Regions from separate parts of the Duganella sp. GW822-FHT06D06 genome, predicted to be linked through region 1. Evidence: riboswitches for the same ligand, from Rfam matches in the RefSeq annotation. Region 1 holds a riboswitch; each other region holds the start of a gene.
The links. A riboswitch is a leader RNA that binds a small molecule or an ion and turns the genes downstream of it on or off. The one in region 1 is predicted to bind cobalamin.
Positions count from the first base shown of each region.

Region 2: another riboswitch for cobalamin. It lies ahead of AC1RMD_RS06185 (MotA/TolQ/ExbB proton channel family protein); the one in region 1 lies ahead of AC1RMD_RS17470 (TonB-dependent receptor).
Region 3: another riboswitch for cobalamin. It lies ahead of AC1RMD_RS30760 (TonB-dependent receptor domain-containing protein); the one in region 1 lies ahead of AC1RMD_RS17470 (TonB-dependent receptor).

Region 1 is NZ_JBXALQ010000009.1:11,698-16,958, forward strand. It holds gene AC1RMD_RS17465 (cobalamin-binding protein) at 1-666, opposite strand, end outside; gene AC1RMD_RS17470 (TonB-dependent receptor) at 666-2,672, opposite strand; cobalamin riboswitch at 2,754-2,928, opposite strand; gene AC1RMD_RS17475 (DODA-type extradiol aromatic ring-opening family dioxygenase) at 3,040-3,837, shown strand; gene ylqF (ribosome biogenesis GTPase YlqF) at 3,850-4,800, opposite strand; gene AC1RMD_RS17485 (OPT family oligopeptide transporter) at 4,934-5,261, shown strand, end outside.
Region 2 is NZ_JBXALQ010000002.1:666,558-671,818, reverse strand. It holds gene AC1RMD_RS06195 (heavy metal translocating P-type ATPase) at 1-1,216, shown strand, start outside; gene cueR (Cu(I)-responsive transcriptional regulator) at 1,213-1,599, shown strand; cobalamin riboswitch at 1,601-1,821, shown strand; gene AC1RMD_RS06185 (MotA/TolQ/ExbB proton channel family protein) at 2,000-2,596, shown strand; gene AC1RMD_RS06180 (DUF2149 domain-containing protein) at 2,598-2,933, shown strand; gene AC1RMD_RS06175 (cobaltochelatase subunit CobN) at 2,920-5,261, shown strand, end outside.
Region 3 is NZ_JBXALQ010000036.1:16,141-21,401, forward strand. It holds gene AC1RMD_RS30755 (FecCD family ABC transporter permease) at 1-680, opposite strand, end outside; gene AC1RMD_RS30760 (TonB-dependent receptor domain-containing protein) at 758-2,608, opposite strand; cobalamin riboswitch at 2,741-2,962, opposite strand; gene AC1RMD_RS30765 (histidine phosphatase family protein) at 2,996-3,547, opposite strand; gene AC1RMD_RS30770 (adenosylcobinamide-GDP ribazoletransferase) at 3,552-4,334, opposite strand; gene cobT (nicotinate-nucleotide--dimethylbenzimidazole phosphoribosyltransferase) at 4,340-5,261, opposite strand, start outside.

The sequences.
Region 1 (5,261 bases):
GACGGTGGGCGCCGGCACCTTGAGCGCGGCGAACACGTTCCGACCGCCGCAGACGCGGATCGCGTCGCTGACGATGTGCTCACCGCTGAGCGTGAAGATCGGCTTTTCCCAGATCTGGTAGAACACCCGCACCGTCGGCCGTTGCGCGTAGCTGGCCGACAGTTTGGCGATCTTCTGGCGGTAATCCTGCGCCGCCTTGTGCGCGGCGGCCTCGGTGCCCATCAGCCGGCCCAGGCGGGTCAGGCTGGTGGCCACTTCGTCCAGCTTGTGCGGATCGCTGTAGAAGATCGGGATGCCCAGGCTTTTCAGCTGCTCCAGCTGGGGCGCGGTGTTCCCGCTCTTCCAGACCACCAGCAGGTCCGGCCGCAGCGCCAGCACGTGTTCCATGTCGATGGTGGCGTTGCTGCCGACCTGCGGGATGCGCTTGGCCGCTTCCGGGTAGTCGCTGTAGTTCATCACGCCGACCACGCGCTCGCCGCCGCCGGCCGCGAACAGCAGCTCGGTGATGTGCGGCGCCATCGAGATGATGCGCTGCGCCGGCCTGGCGACGACGACGCTGTTGCCGGCGTCGTCCTGCACGGTGACGGCGGCCTGGGCGCAGGCCGCCGTGCACGCCAGCGCCAGCGACGGCAGGGCGTGGCGAACGGTCGTGGTCGTGGCGCGCATCAGAACTCGTAGCGGGCCGAGAGTTTCAGCTGGCGGCCGTCGGCGGTGTAGATGCTGCCTTGAACACCATCCTTGCAGCCGAAGGCTTGCGAGAAGTAGCGCTTGTCGCTCAGGTTCAGGCCCGACACGGCGAACTCCCACTGCCCCAGCTTGCGGGCGTAGCGCGCGTCCAGCGTGGTGTAGGACGGGATCTGCGCCGGGCACTTGTTGTCGAAGTCACCGCCGTTGCGCTGGCTGTCCACCCACTGCGCGCCGACGTCGGCGGTGTGGCCGCTGGCCACAGTCCAGCTCAGGCGCGCGGTCAGCGTGTTTTTCGGCACCAGCACCATCTCCTTGCCGTTGTTGACGCCCTCGGTGAACTTGGCGTTCACGTGCTGGTAGTGCGCGGTCAGGTTCCAGGCGGCGTTGATGCGGTGTTCCGCATCGAGTTCGAAACCCTGGCGGCGGGTCGGCGCCAGGTTGGTGTTGGCGTAGATCGTCGGATCGTAGAAGATCTCGTTGGTCAGGTTGTGGCGGAATACGCGGCCAGTGATTTTCTGCGCAGCGGTACCGAAGCTGACGCCCAGTTCCAGGTCATGCGACTGCTGCGGCAGCAACGCATTGTTGACGACCGGGGTGTAGGCGTTCTCGTCGGAGTTGGCGACGCGGTAGCTTTGCCCAGCCTTGCCATAGACGTTCAGATTCTTGACCGGCATATAGCTCGCCTGCAGTTCCCACGCGTTCAGGCTTTGCGCTGCTTTATAGCCGGTGCTGCCATAGATGTTCAAGGGATCGCTGAAGTCCTTGTTGAAGATTTCGCGGCGCACGCCGGCCGATACGCGGCCTTCATGGGCGGCGTCGAAACGAAGTTCGTCGCGAAGGTACAGCGCTTTCGAGTGCTGGGTGGCGTCGGCAGCGGAGGAATGATTGTTGTCGGTGCTGGCGCGATTCCATACGGTCCAGTCGAAACCGACCACCATCTCGTTCAGCAGGCCGCCGATCTCGCCCAGGCGGCGCACGCGCGGCGAGAACTGGGTTTGCTTGCTATCGAGGGTATAGGTCGATGGGCCGAATTCGCCGAAATAAGTCGATACGGCCTTCTTCTTGCGATACGACAGGTCGGCCGCCAGTTCATAGCCGCCAATGCGGCGCTGGGCGAAGGCGGTGAAGCGGTCGCTATCGAGATTGGCGTAGTTGTCGGGGGTCAGGGTCTGGCGCGGATTGGCGTTGTACTGAGCCTCGGACAGCGAACCCGGAAGACGCATGTCCTGGCGCGCGCCTTCGTAGCGGAAGCCCGCGCGGCCGGCGTTGTCGAACCATTGCGCGCCGCCGCTGAAGTGGGTGTGCTTGAATTCGTTGTTGTCGCGGTAGTTGTCGGTGCGCTGGCTGTCCAGCGTGGCGTCGGCGGCGAAGCCGTCCCAGGCCTGGAAGCCGGACACGCGCGCTTCGCGGGCGCCCAACTGGCCGCCTTCGACGAACACGCTGCCGCGGCGGCTGTTCTTGACCGGACGCTTGGTGACGATGTTGATCACGCCGCCGGTGGCGCCGTCGCCGTACAACACGCTGGCGCCGCCGCGCGTGATTTCGATGTGGTCCACGGTGTCGATCGGGATGGTCGACAGGATGGCGTTGCTCAGTTCATTTTCCGACAGGCGCACGCCGTCCAGCACGATCACCATGTTCTGGCTGCTGTTGGAGCCGAAGCCGCGCAGGTCCAGGCTGAAGTCCGGGCTGCCGTCCAGGCTTTGGCGGCCGTACACGCCGCCCACTTTGCGGATCGCCGTGTTGACGTCGTTGGCGCCGGCGCGCTGGATGTCTTCGGCGCTGATGACGATGGCGCCGATCGGCGTCAGCGCCGCGTTGGCGTCGAAGCGCGAGCCGCTGACGACGACGACCGGCGCGAGCAACTGGGCGACGGCGCTGTTGCCGGCGACAGCTTGCGCCGCTACGGTGGAGGGAACGGCGGCGGCAAAGCACAGGGAGACGGCGGCGGCCAGCAGGCGCGGTTGGAAGACGGAGGATTGCATGTCAGGTCATTTTCAAAAGAGACATCCGCCTGCGTCCCCGCAGGCTGGAAGTGTACGGAAGCCGCGCGGACGTTGTCGCTGCGCGCTTCCCCCTGTCTGGCCGATATCCGGGCTGGCGAGGCTGAACGACGCTTCGCGTTACCGTTGCGGGGGCAGCACACCTTGACCGTCGCGCCGTGGGCGCGGGCGGCCTTGTGTTTCCCGTTTAACTGCGCATGTGAGCACATGGGCAAGCACCAGAACCCGGGCATTATACGCTCGCGCCCCGGATCATTAACTTTTTAGATAGGACCTATCTACATTTCGTGCATTGATCGCCACGGCTACGGTCTTTATAGTGGGCTCATACCCATACCGGAGCTTTGCCATGCATGTCTTGCCAACCTATTTCCTCTCCCACGGCGGCGGTCCGTGGCCGTTCATGATGGACCAGGTGGGCCATCTGTACGGCCAGCTGGACGCCGCGCTGCGCGACATTCCGCGCCAGCTCGGCGTGACGCCGAAGGCGGTGCTGGTGATTACCGCGCATTGGGAGGAGCGTGACTTCACGCTGTCGTCGTCGGCCAGGCCGCCGATGATCTACGACTACGGCGGTTTCCCGCCGCATACCTACGAGGTGCAATACAGCGCACCGGGTTCGCCGGAGCTGGCGGCGCAGGTCCGGCAGCTGCTCGATGCGGGCGGCTTCCCGGCGCAGCTGGATGCGCAGCGCGGTTACGACCACGGCACCTTCAGCGCCATGTATCCGATCTATCCGGCTGCGGAGGTGCCCATCGTGCAGCTGTCGCTCAAGCGCGGCCTCGATCCCTTGACGCACCTGGAAGCGGGCCGCCTGCTGGCGCCCTTGCGCCAGCAGGGCGTGCTGATCGTCGGCAGCGGGCTGAGTTACCACAACCTGCGCGCCTTCAATGCCCAGGGCGCGGCGGCCTCGCACGCCTTCGACGGCTGGCTGCGCGCGACGATGGCGCTGCCGCCGCAGGAACGCACGGCGCGCTTATTGGAATGGGAACAGGCGCCGGCCGCGCGCATGGCGCATCCGCGCGAGGAGCACTTGCTGCCGTTGATGGTGGCCCTGGGCGCGGCGGAGCGCGACCAGGCGACCGTCCCCTACCACGAGGAGGCGTTCATGGGAGCGCTGGCCGTGAGCAGCTTCCGCTTCGGTTAATCCAACCCGGTGTCAGGTGCCGCGTTTGCCGTTGGCGTAGGCTTCGGCCTTGGCGGCGGCGATGGCGGCTTTCTCGGCGTTTTTGACGGCCATCTCGGCGTTGTGCACCTCCAGCCGCCCTTTGCGGCTGGCCGGCGTCTCCAGCGAGATGCGGCCCAGGATGCCGCTGCGGTAGTCGCCCAGGAAGGTGTGCGAGGCTTTCTCGAAATCGAGGTCGCCGCCCTTCTGGCGGAAGCCGCGCTTGGCCGCCACCCCCTCCACCACCGCGATGCCGTCGAAGCTCTCGATGTCCTTGAAGCCGTAGCGCGCCACCAGCAGTTGCGGGTAGTACTTCAGCATCTCGTCGGCCAGGTACACCGCCACTTCCTCTTCGATCAGCGCGTTCGAGCCGATCGCGTGGCTGGCGGCCAGCATCAGGCCGTCGCTCGGCAGCGCGATCTTCGGCCACAACATGCCCGGCGTGTCGACCAGGATGGTGTTCTTGTCCAGGTACAGCTTCTGCTGCTGCTTGGTCACCGCCGGCTCGTCGCCGACCTTGGCCACCTTGCGCTTGAGCAGCGCGTTCATCAGGGTCGACTTGCCGACGTTGGGGATGCCCATGATCATGATGCGCAGCGGCTTGGTCGGCACGCCGCGGTGCGGCGCCAGCTGCTTGGCCAGTTCCGGCACGCGGGTGACGTCGGCCGGTTTCTTGGTGGTCATCGCGAACGCGGTCACGCCTTCCTGCGCGTTGTAATAGGCCACCCAGGCCGCCGTGGCGGCCGGATCGGCCAGGTCGATCTTGTTGAGGATCTTCAGGCACGGACGCTGGCGGAACTTGCGCAGCTCCTCCACCATCGGATTGGTGCTGGCCTCGGGCAGGCGGGCGTCGACCACCTCGATCACCAGATCGGTGTTCTCCATCTGCTCCGCCGCTTTTTTCTTGGCGGCGTTCATGTGCCCCGGGTACCATTGTATCGACATGCTCTGACCTTCAAAATCGTTCTGACAATCCGCTATTTTACCTGCTGGCTCGTCCGGACTTCGGATATCATGAGGCGCTTTTCCCGTTTTCTGACCATATAAACAATATTATTTTTCCACCGGAGTGCTGAAGATGAGCATAGCTGCACCGTCCAACCCCAAGGAAATCACCGTTCGCGGCATCATCCTGGGCATACTGATCACGCTGGTCTTCACGGCGGCTCAGGTCTACCTGGGCCTGAAAGTGGGCCTGACGTTCGCCACCTCGATCCCGGCGGCGGTCATCTCGATGGCGCTGCTGAGCGCCTTCAAGGATGCCACCATCCAGGAAAACAACATCGTCCAGACCATCGCCTCGGCCGCCGGCACGCTGGCGTCGGTGATCTTCGTGCTGCCCGGCCTGCTGATGATAGGCTGGTGGGCCAAGGTGCCGTTCTGGCCGACCTTCGGCGCCTGCGCCA
Region 2 (5,261 bases), on a different contig from region 1:
CGCGGTGTTCGTGCCGGTGGTGCTGGTGCTGGCGGTGCTGACCTTCGGCGGCTGGTGGCTGGCGACCGGCGACGCCGAGCGGGCCATCATCAATGCGGTGGCGGTGATGGTGATCGCCTGTCCGTGTGCGCTGGGGCTGGCGACGCCGGCCGCGATCATGGCCGGCACCGGCGTGGCGGCACGTTACGGAATACTGATCAAGGATGCGGAAGCGCTGGAGCTGGCGCACCGCATCACCACCGTGGCGTTCGACAAGACCGGCACGCTGACCGAAGGCAAGCCGTCGCTGGTGGCGCTGGAGCCGGCCGGCATCGATGACGGCCGGCTGCTGCAACTGGCCGCCGCCATCCAGCGCGGCAGCGAACACGCGCTGGCGCGCGCCGTCAACGATGCCGCCGCCGCGCGCGCCGACGCGGCCAGCGGCGCTGTCGCGCCGACAGCCACCGGCGTCACCGCCTTGCCCGGCCGCGGCGTGGCGGCCATCGTCGACGGCGCGCGCCTGATCCTGGGCAGCACGCGGCTGATGCAGGAAGAGGGCGTGGCGCTGGACGCGCTGAGCAAGCGCGCCGCCGAACTGGAACAGCAAGGCCTGACGATATCCTGGCTGGCCGCGTCAAGCGCGCCGCAGCCGGCGCAGCTACTGGGCCTGCTGGCCTTCGGCGACCGCGTCAAACCGCAAGCCCGCGCCGCGTTGCAGGCGCTGCATGCGATGCACATCCAGACCATCCTGCTCACCGGCGACAACCAGGGCAGCGCCGACGCCGTCGGCAAGGAGCTGGGCATAGGCCGCATCATCGCCAACATGCTCCCCGCCGACAAAGCGACCACCGTCGCCGGCCTGAAGACCGGCGGCGCCTGCATCGCCATGGTCGGCGACGGCATCAACGACGCCCCCGCGCTGGCCGCCGCCGATGTCGGCATCGCCATGTCGAGCGGCACCGACGTCGCCATGCACGCCGCCGGCATCACGCTGATGCGCGGCGATCCGGCGCTGGTGGCGGCCGCGATCTCGATCTCGCGCCGCAGCTACAGCAAGATACGCCAGAACCTGTTCTGGGCCTTCATCTACAACCTGGTCGGCATACCGCTGGCCGCCTTCGGCCTGCTCAACCCCATGGTTGCCGGCGCCGCGATGGCGCTCAGCTCCGTCAGCGTGATCAGCAACGCCCTGCTGCTGCGCCGCTGGAAGCCCGAGCATCAGAAAGGACCAGCATGAACATCGGACAAGCGGCGGCCGCCAGCGGCGTCTCGGCCAAGATGATCCGCTACTACGAAAGCATCGCCCTGATCCCGCCGGGCAAGCGCAGCGACGCCGGCTACCGCATCTACGGCGACAACGACCTGCACGCGCTGCGCTTCGTCAAGCGCGGGCGGTCGCTGGGTTTTTCGCTGGAGCAGATCCGCGAGCTGCTGTCGCTGTGGCAGAACAAGGAGCGCGCCAGCGCCGACGTCAAGACCATCGCCATGGGGCATGTGGCGGAGCTGAACCAGCGCATCGCCGAGCTGACCGACATGCGCGACACCCTGCAAACACTGGCCGGCTGCTGCCACGGCGATCATCGCCCCGACTGTCCTATTCTCCAAACCCTTGCCGGTTAAAGTATAATCGCCCGGTTTTGGTGCCCGCGCGTCTGTCCAGGCGCGCAGTTAAACGGGAAACATGGAGCTGGCCACGCCAGCCAACATGTGCTGCCCCCGCAACGGTAAACAAGCGTCGTCGTTGACGACAAATCCGCCTCTTCAAACCACTGTGCAGTCGCATGGGAAGGTCAGGCGGTGTCGCTTGCCAGCCCGGATACCGGCCAGGACAGGTGGAAATGCCCAGGCATTTCTGTTCAATCCGCACACGGGGAAGTGAGCGGCTTGCATCTGTTTCGATCTACATCTATGCATCGATTTTGCGCGCCACGGCCTTGCCGACTGGCGGCCGTGCCTTGCGCACGCGCCGTTCGCGTACGCCTGCGCCCCGATTTTTCTTCTTTGCCCACAGGACCCGCCCATGTTTAACCTGCCCGCCGACGCGGCCGTGCACTCCATCGAGACACTGCTGTATTCCATTTCCACCATCCTGTACCTGCCGGTGCTGCTGGGGATCGCTGCGCTGGTGCTGCACATGCTGGTGTGCTTCGGCACCTTCGGCGCCGAATGGCTGGAGCGCCGCCGCGGCGTGCGCGTGCTGGTCGCCACCGCCAAACAGGAAATGGCCGCCGTGCTGACCGCGCAGGAAGGCGAGCCGGGACTGGACGCCCGCCTCGAACGGCTGGTGCAGCGCGCCGACGTCAACGGCGTGCGCCGCCTGGACGGCGTGCGCTTCGTGGTGCGCGTCGGCCCGGCGCTGGGGCTGATGGGCACCCTGATCCCGATGGGCATCTCGCTGGCCGGCCTGGCGCAGGGCAACCTGCCGAAGATGGCAGAGTCGATGACCACCGCCTTCACCGCCACCGTGGTCGGCCTGGCGTGCAGCGTCAGCGCCTATGTATTGAGCCTGGTGCGCGAGCACTGGCTGCGCAGCGACCTGACCGAGATCGCCTATGTGGCCGAATCCCACCTCGCGGCGCAAGACCACAAGCCGCACCTGGTGCGCGCGGGAGCCTGAGATGCGCTATATGAACCGCCACCGCTACAGCCGCATCGGCGAGCATAACGAAGACCCATTGGCCGGCGTCGCCAACCTGTTCGACGCCAGCATCGTCTTCATCGTCGCCATGATGCTGGCGCTGTTCTCGGCCTGGAACATGATGGACCTGCTGGATCCGAACTCCGAAGTCACCATCGCCAAGAAAAGCGCCGACGGCCACGTCGAGGTGCTGACCAAGAAGGGCGCCGAAATCAAGGTGAGCAAAGTGAGCGACAAGCCATTGTCGGGTTCCGGCAAACGCCTGGGCACCGCGTATCAACTGCCGGATGGGAAGGTCGTGTATGTACCTGAATAAAAAATTGTGGGCGCTGCTGCTGTTGCTGGCATCCCTGTGCATCGGCGGCTATGTGCATTCGGCGCAGGCGCCGCGCACCCTGGCGCTGATGTTGGGCGATATCGAATCGCGTCCCGCCGTGCTGGCGGTGCGCGGCCTGCAGGCCGAGTTGAAGGAACTGAACGTCTCCGTGCGCATCATCCCCGCCAACGGCATGACGCCGGCCGACCGCACCGCGCTGACCAACGCCGACGTGGCGATCGTCAATACCAAGGGCCGCCAGGCCATGGTGGCCCTGGGCGCCGAACTGCAGGCGTTGCAGAAGGCGCGCCGTCCGGTGTTCGCGGTCGGCGGCGCCATCGACGACAGTCTGCGCGAGCAGGGTGTGCGCGACGATAAAACCATACAGTCCTACTACAGCGAAGGCGGCGTGGAGAACATGGGCAACCTGCTGCGCTACATCCTGCGCAGCCACTTCGGTTCCAGGCTGGCGGTCGCGCCGGTGCATGCGATGCCGGAAGTGGGCCTGTACGACGTGGCGGCCAACCGCACGTCCAGCAGCTACGAGCAGTACCTGCAAGGCTACGCCAATTACAAGACCGGCGCGCCGTGGATCGCCGTGCCGTTCTACCGCGCCAGCCTGGTGGCGGGACAAACGCTGCCGCTGGCGGCTATCGCCGCGCGCCTTGAAGCGAGCGGCTACAACGTGCTGCCGGTGTTCGGCTATCCCTACGACGTGCCGCTGCGCTTCCTGCTGGATGAAAACGGCAACAGCCGTGTCGAGCTGATCGTCGCGCTGGGCATGAAGGTGGGCGGCACCGCCAACACCGGCGCGCTGCTGGACAAGATCGGCGTCCCGGCGATCAACGCCATCACCCTGAGCCAGCAGTCGCTGGCGCAGTGGCAGGAATCGAAGATCGGCCTCGATATCATCGAGCGCACCTGGCAGCTGGCCGGCGCCGAAGTGGCGGGCCTGATCCAGCCGACCGTGGTCGCCAGCCGCGAACGCATCAGCGATGCGCAGACCGGCCTGGCCTATGTCGAAGAGACGCCCATCCCCGAGCGCATCGAACGCCTCAATGAGCGCGTCGCCAGCTGGCTGGCCTTGCGCCAGAAGGCCAACGGCGACAAGCGCATCGCCATGCTGTACTTTAACTATCCGCATGGTTCCGAGACCATCGGCGCGGCCTACCTGAACGTGCTGCCGGAGAGCCTGTGGCAGATCGTCCAGCGCCTGAAACAGGAAGGCTACCAGACCGGCACGGCGCTGCCGCCGTCGCCGGAAGAGCTGCAAGGCGAGATCCAGCAATGGGGCAACTACCCCGGCAAATCCAGGGGCGACTACATGGCGGGCCTGAAGCACCTGGCCGAAAGCGGCCAGGCGCTGCTGGTGCCGTTGGCCGACTACCAAAAATGGTTCGCCACGCTGGCGCAGCCGCTGCGCGCGTCGATCGAAAAATCCTGGGGCAAGCCGGAGAAAGCGCCTGTCCTGTGGCGCAACGCCAAGGGCGAGCCGTTCTTCGTGTATCCGGCGCGCCGCTTCGGCAATGTGCTGATGGCGCCGCAGCCCGGCCGCGCGTGGGAACAGAACCTGGAGAAGCTGCACAATGAAGTCAGCATGCCGCCGTCGCACGAATACATCGCGTTCTATCTGTGGCTGCAAAAGGGCTTCCAGGCCAACGCCGTCATGCACATCGGCACCCACGGCACGCAGGAATGGCTGACCGGTAAAGAGGCTGGCCTGGCCGAAAGCGATCCGACCGAGGCGCTGATCGGCGCCATGCCCAACATCTATCCCTACGTGATGGACGACGTGGGCGAGGGCATACAGGCCAAGCGCCGCGGCATGGCCGTCATCATCGACCACATGACGCCACCGTTCGACGTGGCCGGCCTGAATCCCGACCTGCGCGAACTGGGCGCGCTGCTGAACGACTACCGCGTGGCCGAGCAAAAAAGCCCGCTGCTGGCGCGCAGCCACCTGACGGCGATCAACCGCCTGGCGGCCAAGAGCGGCGTGTTGAAGGACATGAAAAAGACCGAGCTCAAAACCGAAGCCGACATGGAAGGCCTGGAGGAATACCTGGACGACACCGGCAGCAAGCTGACGCCGTTCGGCCTGCACACCTTCGGCGTGGCGCCGAAGCCGGAGCTGCGCAACGCCACCGCGCGCGCCGTGGTCAGCCTCGACACCACATCGACGCCGGAGCAGAAAACCAGGCGCATCGCCCAGCTGGAAAACGATATCGAACGCAGCGCCGGGTTGGAACTGGGGCGTTTGATGCAGGCGCTGTCCGGCCGCTACATTCCGACCGGCGCCAGCGCCGACCTGGTACGCAATCCGGACGC
Region 3 (5,261 bases), on a different contig from region 1:
ACGTTCATGGAGCGGGCGCTGCGCAAGGCGAACACCAGGCCGCCGGCCAGCACGACCCAGGGCAGCGCGCGCATCGGCGCGCCGGCCAGGTCACCGATCATCCAGAACACCATGCTGCGCAAACGGCTTTCAGGCGCGATGGAGAGCATCAAGGTCACCATCGCCATGCAGGCGGAGGACAGGATGACGCCGGTCAGCAGCAGCAGGGCGGTGCCGCCCTCGGCCGCCGCGCCGCCGCGCAGGTCGCGCCGGGCCAGCAGGTACAGCATCATCGAGACGGCGACGGCGCCGCCGAAGGCGGAAGCGTCGACTATCCAGATGGCGCAGCCGAACAGCAGCGCGGCCAGGGCGCCGACGGAAGCGCCGGCGGAAATGCCAAGTACATACGGGTCGGCCAGCGGATTGCGCAACAGCGCCTGCATCATCACGCCCGCCAGCGACAGGGCGGCGCCGGTGACGAAGGCGGTCAGCGCGCGGCTCAGGCGCAGGTCGAGCAGGGTGGAGGCCAGTGTCTGGCTTTGGCCGTGCAGCAGTTCACGGACTGCCGCGGGAATATCGGAGAGGGGAATCGAGACCGAACCGGTCATGCCCGAGAAAACCAGGCTGGCAAATGCGAACAGCACCAACCCTGTCAGGGTGATGGCGGCGCGCTGTCGCAGATTGCGGGAGAAAGAATGCATGCACTGCTTTCAAAAAAGGGAGACTGCCGGGCGTGTGGCGGTTGCGCCCCACGCCCGGCAGGTTACACCATTGACGCTTACTTGTAGCCGTAGCGGATACCGGCAAACAGCTTGGACATCGGCGTGGCGTAATTGCGCGCCAGGTCGTACTGCTTGTCGCCGATATTATTCCAGCGAACCAGCGCCGACCAGTCGCGGTTGAAGTGGTAGGTCGCGTACAGATTGACCAGGCCATAGCCGCTCAGGCGGTTGATGTTGGCGGCGTCTTCGTAGCGGTCGCCGGACAATTCCAGTTCCACGCCGGCCTTCAGTGCGCCGGCGCTGTAGTCGGCCATCAGGTTGCCGTGCTTTTTGGCGCGGCGCGGCAAGCGCTTGCCGCTGGTTTCGTCCTTTGGATCTTGCAGGTCGACGGTGGCGGTCAGGTTGAAGCGGTCCAACTGCTTGCTTGCGCCCATGGTCAGGCCCTCAAGCAGCGCGTGGTTGACGTTGTAGGCGCAGCCACTCTTTGTACCAGAGTACGGGCATGGCGTGGTGTTCACCAGCAGGTCGGTCAGGCGGTTGCGGTAATAGCTGGCGTTCAGCGCGGTGGTGCCGCTGTCGTAGCGCAGGCCAATTTCGGCGTTCTTGCCCAGTTCCGGTTTGTTGGCTGGGTTGCCGTAGGACGGGTAGTACAGCTCATTGTAGGTTGGCGCGCGGAAGCTGGTGCCGTAGCTGGCGGTGGCGCGCAGCGCCTGCGTGAAGTTGTAGCCGTAGCCCAGCGAACCGGTGTTCTTCGAGCCGTAGAGCGATTTGTCGCGGCGCACGCCGGCGTTGAACAGGTTGTCGCCGCGACGGGCGTTGTACGAAGCCGCGAGGGAGTTGGTGGTGCGCTGTGGATTGTCCAATTTGAAGCCGTTGGTCTCGACTTCTTCCTTGCGGTGGTCGTACAGCAGTTGCAGCACGTCGGCGCCGATCTGCACATCATTCTGCCAGGTGAAGGTGCTTTGCTTGGTGTTGATCTGCGAGTAGCCCGATGCCAGGGCGCTGGTGTAGTTGGCGCCTTCGTCCTTGGTCCGCGAATACTGGACCAGGCTTTGCCAGATCGGCAGGATCTGGTTCTTGCTGTAGATGGCGGCGTTCTCCAGCTTTGCCACCGAGCGCACGTCGTAGGACGAGGAACCGCTGTCATACTGGGATTTGAGTTTGCTCCGCAGGAGCAGCGTGCCGATTTCGTGGCCTTCCGCCAAGCGCAGGCTGAACTGACCGGCTGCGTTTTCGCGGTCGTAGCCGTCTTTGTCGGCGTTATAGGAGTTGCTGGCAGGACGCAGGGACGAGAAGCCATCCGATTTTTCCTTGCCTGCGCTGATCGCATAGCTGATGCTGTGTTCACCGCCGGTGGCGCCGGAGAGCGACACATCGCCTTCGCGGGTGTTGTCGGTGCCGTAGCCGGCGAAGGCGGTGAACGCCGGCGCGCCCTTGCCCTTCTTGGTGAAGATCTGGATCACGCCGCCGATGGCGTCCGCGCCATACAGGGAGCTCAGTGGGCCGTAGACGATTTCGATATGGTCGATGGCCGTCAGCGGAATGGCGCTCCAGTTGGCGCCGCCGGTGGTGGACGAGCCGATACGTACGCCGTCGACCAGCACCAGATTGTGGTTGCTGTTGGCGCCGCGGATAAACACGGTGGCGTTGGTGCCGGAGCCGCCGTTGCGGGCGATCTCGATGCCGCGCTGGCGTTGCAGCAGGTCGACGATGGAGCCGGCGCCGGATTCGGCGATCTGTTCGGCGCTGATGGTGACGCTGTCGCTGATCACGTCGGCCAGGGCTTGCGGGCTGCGGGTGGCGGTGACCAGCACGGTGCCGGTGGTTGGTTCTGCGTGAGCGTAGGAGGCGGCCATTGCCAGCGCCAGCGACGTCAGGGCCGCGGGACGGGAGATACGAAGGGTCATGATGTAGTTTTTCTGTTAATAGCAACCGGCCGACGTCCCCGTGGGCCAGATTGAACAGAAGCGGAGAATTGAGAGATGCATGCAGCGTAGCCGTTGTTGTCGGCTCCATCCGTTCGCGCACATCCCGTTCGCTCGCTTCCACCTGATTTGGCCGGTATCCGGGCTGGCAAGTTAGACCACCTCACCTTCCCATGCGGAGCACAGTGGTTTGTCAGAGGAGGTTTGTCGCGCATCAGCTGCGACACTTGCTTACCGTTGCGGGGGCAGCACACGTGGGCTCTTACAGAGCTTCATGTTTCCCGTTTAACTGCGCATCTGGACAGACGCGCGGGCACCAAAACCCGGTCATTATACGGGTTTGTGCGGCGGCGGTCATGGGGTGGCGGTTTAGTTTTGCAGCACCAGCGTGGCGCCGTAGGCGATTTGATGCGGATGACGGGCCGCTTGCAGCGCCATCTCGGCGGGCGCCAGGCCGGCATGGCAGGCCGACAGCAGGCGCATTGCGCCGGCGTGGCAGATCACGATGGCGTCGCGCTGCTGGCGCTGGAGGTCGGCGTAAAAAGCGGCGATGCGGCCGGCCATTTGCAGCACGCTTTCGCCGCCGCCGGGTTGGTGGTTGACCAGGTCTGCGGCCCAGGCGTCGATGTCGTCGCGCGCGATGTCGTCCCAGGGACGCAGTTCCCAATCGCCGAAATCGATCTCCACGATGCGGGTGTCCAGCAGCGGTGCGGGGGATGACAGAGGCGCCGCCAGTTGCGCCGCCAGTGTGGCGCAGCGTTGTAGCGGGCTGCTATATAGAGGCAGGCCTTGGGGCAGTGTGGCCGACAAGGCGGCCAGCGTTAGCGCCAGCTGCTCGGGCGCCACCGCGAGATCGCTGCGGCCGTAGCAGACACCGGGGGCGATCAGCGGCTGCGGATGGCGGACCAGTATTAGCCGCATAGCGTTACCAGGGCAGGGCGCCGTGGCGCATGCTGGCCAGCACGCAAAGATAGAACGCCACTTCGCTGAGCTGCTGCACCGCGCCGAGGCAGTCGCCCGTATAGCCGGCGATGCGGCGGACGAATTTGCGGGCCAGCCAGGCGCTGGCGATGGTGGCGGCGATAATGCCGGTCGCCAGTGCGGTCCACGTCAGCCATCCGCAGGTGGTCATCGCCAGCGCGGGTATGGCGGCGGTGATGACGGCCAGCGCGAATTCTGCGGTACTCATCTTTTGCGCCAGCGGCTTGGCCTTGCCTTCGGCGCGCGCGTAGTCGAGGCGCCAGATCAGCGAGGTGGCCATCAATCGCGACAGCGGATGGGCGATGAATAGTGCGGCAATCGCCTCCAGCGGAGGCAGCATGGACAGCGTTGTGCACTTGATGGCGAGCAGGCAGATGATGCCGATGGCGCCGTAGGCGCCGATGCGCGAGTCCTTCATGATCTCCAGCACGCGCTCGGGCGTCATGCCGCCGCCGAAGCCATCACACATGTCGGCGAAGCCGTCTTCATGGAAGGCGCCGGTGGCGTAGATGCCGGCGGCGGTCGATAGCAGCACGGCGACCGGAGCGGGGAGGAAGCACGCGGCCAAGGCATACACGCCGGCCGTGATGGCTGCGACCACCAGGCCGACCAGCGGGAAGTAGCGCGATGCCTGGTTCAGCCACGCAGGATCGAATCCCACCCATCCAGGAATCGGCAGGCGGGTAAAGAACTGGAGCGCGGTGAAGAACAGGCGTAGTTGATGCACGGCGCTTACTCGGACTTTTCGCTGACGTGGGCCGATTCGAACGTGGCCATCTGGTTCAGGAAATTGACCGACGCATGCAGCAGTGGCAGCGCCAATGCGCAGCCGGTACCCTCGCCCAGGCGCAGGCCAAGGTTTAGCAATGGCTTGGCGCCCAGCGCGGCCAGCATCTGCTGGTGGCCGTTTTCGTCGGAGCAGTGAGCGAAGACGCAGTAGTCCAGGATAGCCGGTTGTACACGGGCGGCGACCAGCAGCGCGCTGGTGACGATGAAGCCGTCGATCAGCAGCACTTTGCGCAATTCGGCAGCCTTCAACATGGCGCCGGTCATCATGGCGATTTCCAGGCCCCCGAAGGTGGCCAGAACATCCAGCGGCTCGACTGCGGCGGCGTGCTTGGCGACCGCCGCTTTGATCACGTGTTGCTTGTGCAGGATGCCTTCCGCAGACAGGCCGGTGCCAGCGCCCACGCATTGCGCGACCGGGATGCCGGTCAGCTTGTGCATCAGCGCGGCGGCGGCGGTGGTGTTCCCGATGCCCATCTCGCCGAAGCCGACCACGTTGCCATCCAGTTCGGCGACCAAGGCCATACCTGCGGCCAGGGCGGCCTCGCAAATGGCGCGGCCCATCGCCGGTTCCTGTGCGAAGTTGCGGGTGCCGGGAGCCAATTTGCGGTCGATCAGGCCGACGCGCGGTCCGAAGTGGTGATTGACGCCGGCATCGATGACGCGCAGTTCGCAGTTGTTCTGCGTCGCGAAGACGTTGATGGCGGCGCCGCGCGCCAGGAAATTCTCGACCATTTGCCAGGTCACGTCTTGCGGGTAGGCGGAGATGCCTTCCGCGACCACGCCGTGATCGGCCGCGAACACCAGGATGGCTGGCTGCGTTATCGCGAGTGCACGGGTGTTCTGTATAAGGCCCAGTTGTTTGGCC